DNA from 3 places in the Litoribrevibacter euphylliae genome. Region 1 is predicted to be linked to each of the others. Evidence: predicted binding sites of a transcription regulator. Region 1 holds the regulator's gene; each other region holds the start of a gene.
What was found. Region 1 encodes sigma-54, which starts transcription at its own class of promoters, with help from an activator protein. Its sites were predicted from a motif close to TGGCACNNNNNTTGCTNT; they were not measured.
Positions count from the first base shown of each region.

Region 2: glnL (nitrogen regulation protein NR(II)) is a predicted target of sigma-54. The motif match lies at 3,101-3,118, and genes of this name have one in related genera.
Region 3: ACFOEK_RS18130 (urease accessory protein UreD) is a predicted target of sigma-54. The motif match lies at 2,771-2,788, and genes of this name have one in related genera.

Region 1 covers NZ_JBHRSZ010000002.1:1,066,252-1,071,089, reverse strand. Annotated here, with positions in the region: gene ACFOEK_RS06515 (HPr family phosphocarrier protein) at 71-340, opposite strand; gene rapZ (RNase adapter RapZ) at 453-1,301, opposite strand; gene ptsN (PTS IIA-like nitrogen regulatory protein PtsN) at 1,341-1,787, opposite strand; gene hpf (ribosome hibernation-promoting factor, HPF/YfiA family) at 1,855-2,142, opposite strand; gene ACFOEK_RS06495 (RNA polymerase factor sigma-54) at 2,299-3,888, opposite strand; gene lptB (LPS export ABC transporter ATP-binding protein) at 4,063-4,788, opposite strand; gene lptA (lipopolysaccharide transport periplasmic protein LptA) at 4,837-4,838, opposite strand, start outside.
Region 2 covers NZ_JBHRSZ010000006.1:237,401-242,238, forward strand. Annotated here, with positions in the region: gene ACFOEK_RS15070 (TatD family nuclease-associated radical SAM protein) at 1-469, shown strand, start outside; gene glnG (nitrogen regulation protein NR(I)) at 566-1,999, opposite strand; gene glnL (nitrogen regulation protein NR(II)) at 1,996-3,069, opposite strand; gene ACFOEK_RS15085 (DUF4124 domain-containing protein) at 3,276-3,824, opposite strand; gene glnA (glutamate--ammonia ligase) at 3,951-4,838, opposite strand, start outside.
Region 3 covers NZ_JBHRSZ010000007.1:674,357-679,194, reverse strand. Annotated here, with positions in the region: gene ureC (urease subunit alpha) at 1-979, opposite strand, end outside; gene ACFOEK_RS18140 (urease subunit beta) at 1,029-1,334, opposite strand; gene ureA (urease subunit gamma) at 1,381-1,683, opposite strand; gene ACFOEK_RS18130 (urease accessory protein UreD) at 1,848-2,729, opposite strand; gene urtA (urea ABC transporter substrate-binding protein) at 3,267-4,565, shown strand; gene urtB (urea ABC transporter permease subunit UrtB) at 4,720-4,838, shown strand, end outside.

The sequences.
Region 1 (4,838 bases):
AATAAGAGATTAGCACCGATAATAGTGGGTAATTATACACACTCAGAGTGTTGATTTTGTTAAAAATCTACTACTCAGGTTCATCGAAGCGATCAGAGATAAGTTGCTCAATTGCTTTGAGCGCGTTTTCCTCATCTTGGCCTTCGGCGGAAATGGTAAGTTGGGTTCCGCATGATGCCGCTAGCATCATAACGGCCATAATACTTTTGCCATTCGCTGACTGACTGTCTTTATTGATGGTGATGTTGGATGAAAAACTGGTGGCTGTATTAACCAATTTAGCTGCAGCGCGAGCGTGAAGACCGAGTTTATTAATCAGGGTGACTTCTATTTGCTGCATTGGGGGGGACATCCTTATCGAGATTCGTGAAAGACGATAGAGCAAAATAATAATTCATTTTTGCTAATAGATGGAAATTATTTTGTTTCTTTTTATATGAAGGATCAAGGGGTTAGAGTTGGGTGTGTTTTAGATGAACTTCAGAATACTTAGCAGAGAAGTGCTGTTTAAGTTGTTCTGCAATATAGACAGATCTATGGCAACCACCGGTACAGCCTATTGAAACCGTTATGTAGGCACGCCCGGATTTTTGATAATGAGGTGTCCAGGTTTCAATGAAACGTGTAATGTCATCTAACATGTCTTTTGTAGTTTGTTGGGCACTAAGAAAGTCCACGACTTCTTGATCTCTGCCGGTAAAGTTTCTGAGCGTTGGTTCCCAGTAGGGGTTTGGTAGGCATCGAACATCGAACATTAAATCGCTGTCGCTGGGCACGCCGTACTTGAATCCAAAAGATTGAATCAGCAACGATACTTCATTGGTTTTATGGGTGGCGACACGATTACGCATTAAACTACGAAGTTCATGAACAGACATGGTCGATGTATCGACGACCAGGTCCGCATTGTTCAGTAGAGGACCGAGAATTTTTCGCTCTAATTGAATGGCTTCTCTCAGGGAGCACGAGTCTGAGCTTAAGGGGTGTTTTCTTCGTGATGCGTTGTAGCGCTTAACGATAATATCTTCATCGCTGTCCAAGAAGATTACCTGATATTCGATCGTCTTTTTCTTTAGCGCTTCAAATGTTTTGTTTAACTGTTCATGACTGCCGTCGAAGTTTCTGATATCGACACTGATGGCTGTGTTTTCATAAGCACTGGAGTTGGAAATAGCATCAAGTAAATTAAGCAGAAGGGGTTCAGGAAGATTGTCGATGCAATAGAAACCACAGTCTTCTAAGGCGTGTAACGCAGAGCTTTTTCCGGAACCAGAACGGCCACTGACAAAGATTAATTTCATTGGTGACTCCTCGGTTCCTTCAAATTATGGCTATTAAGTTTAGCTGGTTATTACGTAAAAAAGTTCATCGTCTGATTGGGTCGCTCGCAAAGAGTCCCTGAAATCAGCATGACTAAACTTTCCTGCGATGGTTGCCAGAATATCTAAATGATCATCATTGGCTTCTTGTGGTACCACCAGTGCGAAAATAATATCGACTTTTTGTTTGTCCAACGAATCAAAGTCGATAGGCGTTTCCAGCATCAGTAATACACCGATTGGTTTCTCGCAGGAAGGTAAGCGACAGTGAGGAATACCAATACCATCCCCCAGGCCAGTACTGCCGAGACGTTCGCGTTCGATGAGCGCATCAAAAATTTCGTGTGCGGAAGGCCCTGAAATGTGTTCAGCGAGGATCTGGGAGATTTCTTCGATGGTGCGTTTTTTACTCTGACAGGAAGCGCACCATAAGGTGCGCTGTTTGGATAGTATGCTTGATAAATCCATTAAGGCTGCTCGTTAATTTTTCTCATGTCGCAGCTACATGTTATATGGGTTGATTTGTTTACTGGGGTTAACGAGCCAAAGATTTTTCTTTGTGTTTAATTAATTGACGATCTAATTTATCTGTTAGTGCGTCAATTGCAGCATAAAGATCATCATGCTCTGCATTAGCAAACACTTCACCACCGGTTACATGTAACTTGGCTTCTGCCAGTTGTCTTTGTTTTTCAATACTCAGTGTAACTTGAACATTTGTTATTTGGTCATAGTGTCGCTCAAGTCGATCCAATTTGGAAGTAACATAATCGCGAATGTTGGTAGTAATATCGAGGTGGTGGCCACTGATGTTTACTTGCATATAGGACTCCTTAATTTAGTATGCTGTGGTCCAAAAGAATCCAGCTTATAAGGTGAAGCTGGAGGAGGTCTGTGCCTCCTTCATCTTTAATATAGTCCTAGCATGCAATGAATACAATGACCTGTATCAATTAGCTACCTCAGATTAAAAATTCCTTTAAACCAAGCGCTTACGTTCATTCGAAGGTGGGATGTTCATCGCCTCCCGATACTTGGCGATGGTTCGTCTTGCAACTTTAATCCCTTGCTCACCCAGTAAAGTGGCAATTTTGTTATCACTGAGCGGCTTTTTAGGATTCTCTGCGGCGACAAGTTTCTTGATAATGGCGCGGATTGCGGTCGAAGAGCATTCGCCACCAGAAGAGGTGCTGACGTGGCTCGAAAAGAAGTATTTCAACTCGAAGATGCCACGAGGCGTGTGTATGTATTTCTGCGTAGTGACACGGGAAATGGTTGATTCGTGCATTTCAACGGCTTCAGCAATGTCGTGCAGAACCAGAGGTTTCATGGCTTCATCGCCATAATCCAGGAAGCCGCGTTGGTGCTCCATAATTTTAGTGGCGACTTTTAGCAGCGTTTCATTCCGACTTTGAAGACTCTTCAGAAACCATTTTGCTTCCTGCATGTGATCCTTCAGGAAGGTATTGTCAGCACTGGAATCCGCACGTCGAATCAACGAGGCATAACTTGGATTGATGCGAATCTTAGGTGTGATTTCCGGATTTAAATCGACACGCCAACGGCCATTGGTTTTCTGAACAACTACGTCAGGCACCACATAGTCGGGCGTCTGTTGATTGATCTGTTCGCCAGGACGAGGATGCAGTGTTTGAATCAGGCTGATGATTTCTTTTAGTACATCTTCTTTGATGCGTCCTTTGCGCATAATGCCGGCAAAGTCTTTGTTGCCAAGCAGCTCTAAATGGCGCAATACGACGATTTTTGCTTCTGATAAAAACGGTGTTTCAGGTGGCATCTGATTAAGCTGAACCTGAAGACACTCCTGTAAATTTCGCGCGCCAGAACCGACTGGATCAAAACGTTGAATCAAATGCAGAACCGCTTCAACTTCCTCAATGTCGACGCGATTCTCGTCATCTTCAGAGAGGTCGAGTTCTGAGTTGGCGCTGATACAAATGTCTTCAACCGATGTTTGCAGGTAACCATCATCATCAATGCCGTCGAGAATATTTTCTGCAATGATACGATCCGTGTCGCTCATTGGCGTTAAATTCAATTGCCAGCTTAAGTGATCTTGAAGTGTTTCGGTGACGGTATTACGGGATTCAAAATCATAGTCATCATCGTCTGACGGCGCTGAAGCTTGAGTTGGAGTGTGTTGATAAATGTCATCCCAACCGGTATCTATGGTGAGGTCTTCAGGGATGTCGTTGTTCCACTCACTGTCAGTTTCAGTGGCTTCTTGCGATGATGTTTGAAAATCATCACGACTGAAATCGTCGCCGCTGTCGCTATGATCGCCCGCGAGAAAATCGGTATCTTCTGAGTTTGATGGTGTTTCGCCTGGATCGGAATCAAGCGGCTTTTCTGCCATTTGATCTTCAATGGAAGGTTGTGAGGCTTGTTCAAAATCCTCTTCCACTTCTAGCATTGGATTATTTTCCAAGGCTTGCTGAATTTCTTGTTGTAAATCCAGGGTTGAAAGTTGTAACAGTCGAATGGCCTGTTGCAACTGAGGTGTCATGGTTAATGACTGCCCCATCTTGAGCTGAAGCGATGTCTTCATAAATTACAACGTATCCTTATGCTTTCACTCAGCGTGTGCGGTTGTAATCTGAAGAAATGATGTTGTGAAAACCGCACAAGCAAATTATTTGCCATTGGCAATCAAGTATAAACCAAAATAAGTTCAAAAGTGTTGATTTGTGTATCTGGAAAACTCAAAACAGTATGGCCTGAATTAAATGTTGAAGTTCTCTCCGAGATAGATGTCTTTTACTTTTTGATTATTCAGGACGTCATCACTTTGTCCTTCGGCAATGATATGACCTTCACCAACAATGTACGCTTTGTCACAGATTCCCAACGTCTCTCGAACATTGTGGTCTGTAATCAGTACGCCAATGCCCAACCCTTTCAAATGATTGATAATGCCCTGAATATCGTTCACCGATATTGGGTCGACTCCGGCAAAAGGTTCATCTAATAGAATAAACTTAGGATCCGTGGCTAATGCTCGTGCGATTTCTGCACGTCTGCGTTCACCACCGGATAAACTCATCCCTAATGAATCGCGTATGTGAGTGATGTGGAATTCTTGCAGAAGATACTCAAGCTTCTCTTTTTTCTGTTCTTCGGTCAGGTCTTTTCTAAGCTCTAAAATACCGTAAATGTTTTCAGCAACGGTGAGCTTTCTAAAGATGGACGCTTCTTGAGGTAGATACCCTAAGCCGACTTGTGCTCGACCATGCATTGGGTAATGCGTGATGTCTTTATCATCTATGGTGACCTTTCCTTGATCCGCTTGTACCAAGCCCACAATCATATAGAAACAGGTGGTTTTACCTGCGCCATTAGGCCCTAGTAACCCTACGACCTCGCCACTGCTTACCGACAGAGAAACGTCTTTAATGATTTTGCGTTTATTATAGCTTTTAGCGAGGTGCGCGGCTTTTAGACAACTCATGTATCTATCTCGATATTAATTGGTAGGCTACAGAAAAGCTCTATGCTCTT
Region 2 (4,838 bases), on a different contig from region 1:
CAAAAAGCAGCCGAGTACTTCCGACATTATTATTGAGTTAGGCGATTTGTCGAAGGTTGAAGAGGTCGTCTTCTGCGGTTTCGGTGAATCAACGCTGCGCTTGTTGCCTTTGCTTGAGATCGCAGCGTATGTGAAAGCTCAAGGTGTTCCAGTTAGAGTAAATACCGATGGGTTGGGCAATCTGGTTCATCAGCGAAATATCCTGCCGGACTTAGCCTCAGTGGTGGATGCGCTGTCGATTTCTTTGAACGCCCAGAACGAAGCTGTCTATAACCGTCATTGTCATCCTAAGAAGCCGGGTGCTTATCAAGCGGTTCGAGACTTTATAGAGTTGGCTCCGAAATACATTCAGAAAGTGGAAGTGTCTGCCATTGATGGTTTGGAGGATGTGGATGTTGTTGAGTGCCAGCGAATAGCCGAAGCGTCAGGTGCGAAATTTAAGAGGCGAGTGTTGGATGTAGTAGGCTAGACGAAGAGGGTAGATGAACTAGATCAGAGTAGCCCTGACTATTAGAGAGAAAAAGCCGATCCATGATGGATCGGCTTTTTAGGTTCTACTTATTACTTAGTGTTCATCGTCGTCATCAGGATGATCTTTGGTCTCTAACTCCAACTCTTTAATTTTACGAGTCAGAGTATTGCGACCCCAGCCAAGCAGAATAGAGGCATCACGTTTACGGCCTGCCGTGTGCTTTAACGCGGTTTCAATCATGATGCGTTCAAACGTAGGAACCGCATCATCGAGGACGCCTTTCTTACCTTTTGACAGTTCCTGATCCGCCCAGTTTCTAAGTGCGGCTTCCCAGTTGCTGGTGGAGGTTTGAACTTCTTGCTCATCTAACAGCTCAGGAGGAAGATCACCGATATGAACTTCACGGCCTGACGCCATAACCGTTAGCCAGCGACAGGTGTTTTCTAGCTGACGAACGTTACCATTCCACGGTAAACCGGCCATGTACTCAACGGCTTCTTCGGTAAGCAGCTTGGCTTCAACGTTCAATTCGGTTGCTGCTTTTTGTAGGAAGAATTCAGCCAGCTTCGGAATGTCTTCGCGACGATCTGCCAACTTCGGAATATGGATGCGAATGACGTTTAAACGGTGGAATAAATCCTCACGGAACTTCCCTTCTTCTACCAAACGCTCCAGGTTTTGGTGGGTTGCAGCAATGATGCGTACGTCCACTTTCACCGGCGTGTGTCCGCCTACACGGTAGAACTCGCCATCGGCCAGAACTCGTAATAGCCGTGTTTGGGTTTCAGCTGGCATGTCACCGATTTCGTCTAAGAACAGTGTGCCTCCATCGGCTTGCTCGAAGCGGCCTCGACGTTGACCTGCGGCTCCGGTGAAGGCGCCTTTTTCATGGCCGAATAACTCGGATTCAATCAAGTCTTTTGGAATCGCCGCCATATTTAACGGGATAAATTCTTTCGCACGACGAGGGCTGTGCTTATGCAGGGCATGAGCAACCAATTCTTTACCGGTTCCTGATTCACCGTTAATCAGTACTGTGATATTCGATTGAGATAAACGACCAATGGCACGAAACACTTCCTGCATCGCAGGCGCTTCACCGATGATTTCGGTGCTGGCTTCTTCGACGGATTTCAGCTCTTCTTCTTTCTGCTCTTGAGCGTGAGTTAATGCACGTTTAACCAAGGTAACGGCATCATCAATGTCGAACGGCTTTGGTAGGTATTCAAAGGCACCACGCTGATATGATTTTACGGCACTGTCGAGATCAGAGTGGGCGGTCATGATGATCACAGGAATTTCAGGGTGTTCTGTCTGGATTTGATCCAGTAGATCTAAGCCATCCACGCCCGGCATACGAATGTCACTGATGATCACTTCGGGTTGGCTGTATTGGAGTTTCTTTAAAATCTCGTCACCGGATTCAAAACTGCTGGTGGGAACATTGGCTTGAGATAGCGCTTTTTCCAATACCCAACGAATTGAACGGTCGTCGTCGACGATCCAGACGTTATTCGTTTTGTTCATGATGATAACTCCAAAGGTAGATAAATTGTGAAATCCGTTTTCCCTGGCTCACTCTTACATTCGATCAGGCCTTCGTGTTGAGTGATGATGGACTGAGAAATGGAGAGCCCCAAACCAGTGCCTTCGGCTCGGCCACTGATCATTGGGTAGAAAATGTTCTCGAGAATGTCTTCTGGAATACCTGGGCCGTTGTCGATGATGTCCAGCTGGCAGACTAGGCGGTGGCGTTGCGCACCAATAGTAAACTGTCGTAACGCTCGGGTTCTAAAGCTTATAGAAGGCGACTCTACATTGTTCTCTTGTAGCGCCTGCATGGCATTACGACTGATATTAAGAATGGCCTGAATTAACTGAGATGGGTCAGCCGCAAATTCAGGAATGCTCGGGTCGTAATCACGAATCAGTTTAATCGAGCCCTTTGTCTCCACTTCAATCAGCGTGCAGACGCGTTCGATGATTTCATGAACGTTGGTTTCTATTCGTTCCGGTAATTTACGAGGCCCCAACATTTTATCCACAAGACGGCGAAGGCGATCCGTCTCTTCAATAATGACATTGGTGAATTCCGCCAGCTGTGGATCATTCAATTCTCGCTCTAATAGCTGTGCTGCACCGCGAATTCCGCCAAGAGGGTTTTTGACTTCATGGGCGAGCCCTCTTACCAACACTTGAGTGGTGGCTTGTTTGGCCATCAGCTCTTCTTCCCGAGAAATTCGAATTAAACGATCGCGGGGTTGCAACTCCATGATCAGGAAGGTCTGACTGTTTACCTCGGTGATTGGGGTAACAATGTAATCGAGTGTGATCGGAGTACGAGTTGGAAGATGCAGTGTGGTTTCACGTCTAGTGAAGGGGTGGCAGCTCTTAGCGGATTGTTCGAGGAGCGCGAGATTTTCTTCATCCTCAAGGAACAAGCTGCTGATGTGCACATTTTTCATGCGATTAGCACTAACCTGTAGCAACATCTCTGCAGCCGGATTCATATAGCGGATCGTTAGATCATTCGCTAACTCGATGACAGAGGTGTTTAGGTTATCAAGAATTCGTTTATATGAGGTTTGATTATCCATAATAGTGCACAACAATGACCAATACTAAGCAAAAGCAAGAAGCAAGCCAGCTTCTAGGTATGCTACATAGACAGTAAAACAACACGCTTGGTGCGATTTATCTGAGTTTTAATCCCGAAAAATGGGATTTCCTAAGTTTATTTTAGGGCGATATTGGTATTGATGCACTAAATTGGTGCTTTTAGTTTCTGTGATGATAAGAACGCTTATTTTGGTGTTTTGCGTTTAACCATTGGGCGGTGGATAAAGACAGTGATGGCGGGGCTGGTCATTATATTGCTGCCTTGCTTATCCAGAATTTGAACAGCAACTGAATGTTCGCCGCGATCTATATTTTGAACATTGAATTGGGTGAGAGAGGTAGGCTCTCCGATAGCGCGTTGATCAATCAGTAGTTGGTATTTATCGCCTTTTTTCAGCGAAGGGTTAGAACTTACTGCTACGGTGAAGCTTCCAGCGGTGCCATGAATGTTGGCTTCATGTTCAGGGAAATCTACGGTAACGCTGCTGTATCGGGCAGTGGCATTGACCTGGGCTTTATCCTCTTCTTCCTCTGTTGTTTCTGGAAGGTTATAGCTTGGTGCTTTGTAAGGATGAAGCGGTTCAATATTTAGAATCTCGGCATCAGGATGCGGTTGATCAGAATAAACCACAGTACCATCTTCTGTAACCCATTTGTAAACCTTGGCTTGCACTGAGTTGGTGCATGCGAATGCCAGGGCTAGGACTGAGCTCAGTAGGACGGTTTTTTTCATGGTAAATCAACTGCCTATTCAAGAATCATAGGGGGTTATGATCGTATAAAAATTGATTTTAGTATAGTAAATAAAAAGCCTCCCATGAGGGAGGCTTTTTTAGTTTATTCCGTTCTTACGAAAGGATTAAACAGAGTAGTACATGTCGAACTCAACTGGGTGAGTTGTCATGTTCAAACGCTCAACTTCTTCCTGCTTAAGCTCGATGTATGCATCGATCATATCGTCAGTGAATACGCCGCCTTCTTTCAGGAAGTCACGGTCTTCGTTAAGTGCTGCAAGAGCAACGTCGAACGTTTCTGCAACAGTTGGGATAGCTGCTGCTTCTTCCGCTGGAAGATCATACAAATCTTTATCTGCTGGATCGCCAGGGTGGATCTTGTTCTTAACACCGTCAAGGCCAGCCATAAGCATAGCTGCGAATGCCAAGTATGGGTTAGCGGTTGGATCCGGGAAGCGAGCTTCGATACGCTTACCTTTTGGAGATGCAACGTAAGGAATACGGATAGAAGCAGAACGGTTACGCGCTGAGTAAGCTAGCATAACTGGTGCTTCGAAACCTGGAACAAGACGCTTGTACGAGTTAGTAGAAGCGTTAGCGAATGCGTTGATCGCGCGAGCGTGCTTGATGATACCGCCGATGTAGTAAAGAGCAGTTTCACTTAGGCCAGCGTATGCGTCACCAGCGAATTGGTTTTCACCGTCTTTCCAGAAAGATTGGTGAACGTGCATACCAGAACCGTTGTCACCAACTAGTGGCTTAGGCATGAAGGTAGCAGTTTTACCATACATGTGAGCAACGTTGTGTACGCAGTACTTAAGAACCTGAACTTCGTCCGCTTTCTTAACTAGTGTGTTGAAACGAACACCGATTTCGTTCTGACCTGCAGTCGCAACTTCGTGGTGGTGTACTTCAACGTCTTGGCCCATTGCTTCAAGAGCAGCACACATTGCAGTACGGATTTCGTAGCAAGAATCGATTGGTGGAACTGGGAAGTAACCGCCTTTAACACG
Region 3 (4,838 bases), on a different contig from region 1:
GAATGTTCGGATCAAGGTGATGACATACCATCAACATGTCCAAATGCTCGTCCACCGTATTGATGGTGTATGGGCGGGTTGGGTTAGTTGAGGAAGGCAAAACATTGGATTCACCACAGGCTTTGATGATGTCCGGCGCATGACCACCGCCCGCACCTTCGGTGTGATAGGTATGAATCACCCGGCCTTTCAATGCGGCTAATGTGTCTTCCACAAATCCAGATTCATTCAGTGTATCAGTGTGAATGGCCACCTGAACATCCAGCTCTTCCGCCACCGACAAACAACAGTCGATAGACGCAGGCGTAGTGCCCCAGTCTTCATGCAGTTTTAAGCCAATGGCACCGGCGTCTACCTGCTCACGTAACGCTTCTGGCAAGGACGCATTCCCTTTCCCTAAGAAGCCGATGTTCATCGGTAACTCATCCACCGCTTGCAGCATCTTGCCAATGTGCCATGGCCCCGGCGTACAAGTGGTCGCGTTAGTGCCCGTGGCTGGGCCGGTGCCGCCACCAATCATGGTGGTGATGCCCGACATTAAGGCTTCTTCGACCTGTTGCGGACAGATGAAATGAATGTGCGCGTCGATGGCACCCGCCGTCAGAATCTGACCTTCGCCTGCAATCACTTCAGTGCCTGGCCCGACATTAATGGTCACGCCCGGTTGGGTGTCCGGGTTACCCGCCTTACCAATGGCACAAATGCGGCCATCGTTAATCGCAACATCGGCTTTGATAATGCCGGTTACGTCCAAAATCAAAGCATTAGTAATTACCGTATCCGGTACTTTGTCTGAAGTATCCTGACTCTGGCCCATGCCATCACGAATTACCTTACCGCCACCGAACTTCACTTCATCGCCATACACGGTGAAGTCTTTCTCTGGTGAAATGAATAATTCGGTGTCGCCCAAACGTACTTTGTCGCCGACGGTTGGGCCGTACATATCTACATAGGCTTTACGATCTATGGTTGTCATTGTGTTCGTCCTATCCCTTTTACTTTGCCAGCTTCATACCTTACCAACCTCATACTTTACCCATCACGTCACCACGGAAGCCGTATACCGTTTTCGTGCCCGCATACTCCACCAGCTCAACCTCACGGGTCTGACCCGGCTCGAAACGCACCGCTGTGCCCGCCGGAATGTTCAAGCGATAGCCCTTAGTTACATCACGATCAAATTGAAGGGAAAGATTGGTTTCGTAAAAATGATAATGAGAACCCACCTGGATGGGGCGGTCCCCCGAGTTCGACACCTGAACCGTCACCGTCTTACGCCCTTCATTCAAAACAATCGGTTCATCCGCGACTATGTATTCACCAGGAATCATCTTGCTGGTTGAACTTGTATTACTACCCCCTGCCATAACATTCTCCTTATGCAATCGGATTATGAACCGTCACCAGTTTGGTACCGTCCGGAAAGGTCGCTTCCACTTGCACTTCATGCAGCATGGCATCGATACCGTCCATTACTTCATCACGACTGATCACCTGACGACCTTCGTTCATCAGTTCGGCCACGGTCTTACCATCTCGCGCACCTTCCATGATGTACGCCGAAATCAGGGCAATACACTCCGGATAGTTCAATTTAACGCCACGTTGTCGGCGCTTTTCTGCTAACTCGGCTGCCACAAAAATAAGCAACTTATCTTTTTCTCTGGGTGAGAGTTCCATAACGTCCTCGTTGAGTGATCCATAATCATGCAGCGACTAGACAACAACTAACCATTTTTAGTGCAGCTCATGATTTATCATTAATAAAAAACTTAACTTTTTGTTCTGTCTGCTTAAATCAGCTACTAAGCTGATCAAGCAATCAATAATCCTGTATCTACGGATTAGGTATTCCAAACTCTTGGCGGACACGCACCACGTTGGTTTACCTCTTCACGCACCCACGCCCAATATTGGGCAAACACTTTTTTCGCGGTTTCTGAGCAAGCGCCAAGATAGCGCACAACCGTAATGCCTGGCTTTGCCGTTACAGACACCAACGCACCTTTGGCCATACCCTCCAAGGTGTCTCGTTGTTCTTCGGTTAGTTCAGATAAGTTATCCGAGGTAATCATAAAGCTGCCAAACACCGGCTGACCGGCCAAACCAGAACGCACCTTCATAATGCCCGAGTCGGCATCAATCACATTGTTCTCAATATGAACTAACCGCCCCGCTCGCTTAATGGATAAGAGCTGTCGTACCGAGCCGCGTTCAAACCAATCTTCGCTGCTTGGCCTGCCCATACAGACGATGTCCCAGCCAACAAAAGTACCTGCCGATTCCAGTTCTACTTCGGTTATCAATTCACCTTTAGCACCATCAAAGACAATGGTTTCCTGAGGAAGCCATTCCATCACCGCGGCATCGGCCACAGTAAGATGCACCTTTTGATACTGCTTACGTTCAGTGATGTTGTTATAGACCTTGCCTGCTGATGGCGTGGTTACTAAGGCTTGCGCTTTCGGCCCAAGGTGAAACCCGATGGTGAGGTAATCCCCGGCAACTAACCCGCCCGGAGGGTGCAACAAGTACAAATGACTGCACACATCACCTTCCGGATAAAACGGTCGTTGCACACGTAACGGCCCAAAGCTGTCTGTTCGACCCAGTCGTGTCTTTCCATCCAGATACACCAATTCCGCTTGATAGTTCGCTAGCCAATGTAGATTGGGATCGAGCTTTGGCGCTCCTACCGGTGCATCCACCATAGTTTGATCGTTCAACGGTCTTCCTTAATCCTGAAAAAAATCGAGCTGACAAATACATAGCAAAGTGTTTGCCAGGTAAATAAATAACCATATAGACAATTTTTTAAATTACTTTATTACCTGCAACACCGCACCCAACCTGCACTCTGCTAGTGCAGAACTCCTTTGAAATAAATAAGATAATTGTCGTACTAAATGATTTCTGAACCATCTCAGTGCCACACCTAAAAGTAGTGCACCAAAATACCGCACAAACAAACCAAGTAGACAACTTTTATTTGAGTTAAGCCCCACAACCACAAGCTTTAGCCAAGTATGGCACAGCCGTTGCTGTAACCAAGATCAATCGACTCAGCTCGAGACTCACAATCAAGAGGTTAAGGTTGGCTAACCAAGCATAAGGAATACACCACCGACACAGAAAAGGACATTCAGAGGCAACCCAATTACATAACCGCCCGTTCTTTTCTTCGCTCGATTCCGTTTGGTTTAGCCAACCCCATAAGTACCAACATACAAAGAAAATGACTCATTAAAGAACAAGGAATCACGATGAAAAGCATTAAGAAACTTTCGCAATTTTCTGCATTAGCGCTTTCTGTATCATTTGGCTCTGCAGTAATGGCAGCTGACGACACCATCAAGGTCGGTGTATTGCACTCCCTTTCCGGCACCATGGCGATTTCTGAAACGACGCTAAAAGATACCGTGCTGATGATGATCGAAGAACAGAACAAAGCTGGTGGCTTGCTTGGTAAGAAGCTTGAACCTGTGGTCGTAGACCCGGCGTCTAACTGGCCGCTGTTTGCAGAAAAAGGTCGTGAGCTGCTTTCCAAAGAAAAAGTAGATGTGATCTTCGGCTGCTGGACGTCTGTTTCTCGTAAATCTGTGCTTCCGGTAGTTGAAGAGCTGAACGGTTTGATGTTCTACCCAGTTCAGTACGAAGGGGAAGAATCCTCGAAGAACGTGTTCTACACAGGTGCTGCGCCAAACCAACAGGCCATTCCAGCGGTGGATTACTTAATGAGCGAAGAAGGTGGCAGTGTTACCCGCTTCGTACTTGCAGGCACCGACTACGTTTACCCTCGCACCACCAACAAGATTCTTGAAGCCTACCTGAAAGCCAAAGGCGTGGCTGAGAAAGACATCATGATCAACTACACGCCGTTCGGTCATTCGGATTGGCAAACCATCGTAAGCGACATTAAGAAGTTCGGCGCAGCAGGCAAGAAAACAGCGGTTATCTCCACCATCAACGGTGACGCGAACGTACCTTTCTACAAAGAGCTGGGTAACCAAGGCGTTTCTGCCGAAGACATTCCAGTAATCGCTTTCTCGGTAGGTGAAGAAGAATTGTCAGGCATCGACACCGGCCCTCTGGTGGGTCACTTAGCAGCCTGGAACTACTTCCAGAGTGCTGAAAGCGACGTCAACGAAGAGTTCATCGAGAAATGGCAGAAGCACGTTGGCAATGAAGACCGCGTAACCAACGACCCAATGGAAGCCACTTACATCGGTTTCAAAATGTGGGCAAAAGCGGTTGAAATCGCAGGTACTGAAGAGGTGGATGCAGTACGTGACGCCATGTATGGCATCACAGTCTCTAACCTGACTGGCGGTACAGCAGTAATGAACACCAACCACCACCTGACCAAGCCGGTGTTGATTGGTGAAATCCAGGACGACGGCCAGTTCGAGATTGTGTGGCAAACCAAGAAAGGCGTGATTGGGGATGCTTGGACGGATCACTTGCCAAGCAGTTCTAAAGTGGTTGCCGATTGGACCGCACCAATCAACTGCGGTAACTACAACATCGAAACCAGCGTATGTTCTGGCCAGAACTACGAATAATCGATCATTAGATCACTCTGATGCTTCAGGTCAAAAGGGACTTGGCCTGAACATCCTTTAAAGCATTTCCTCCGAACTCTATATATGCCTGCTCAATGGGTAGGGGTATTTTTGGTTCTGAGATCATGAATTGAACGTATCTTTGGAATACATCATGACCAGGTTCAAACTCATTTTCGCGTTGTTCTCATCGCTTCTTCTGGCAAGCCTCAGCTACGGCTCGCCCGCATCCATAGAAGCCCAGTTTGAAGGGCTGAAATCCAAAAAAACCAA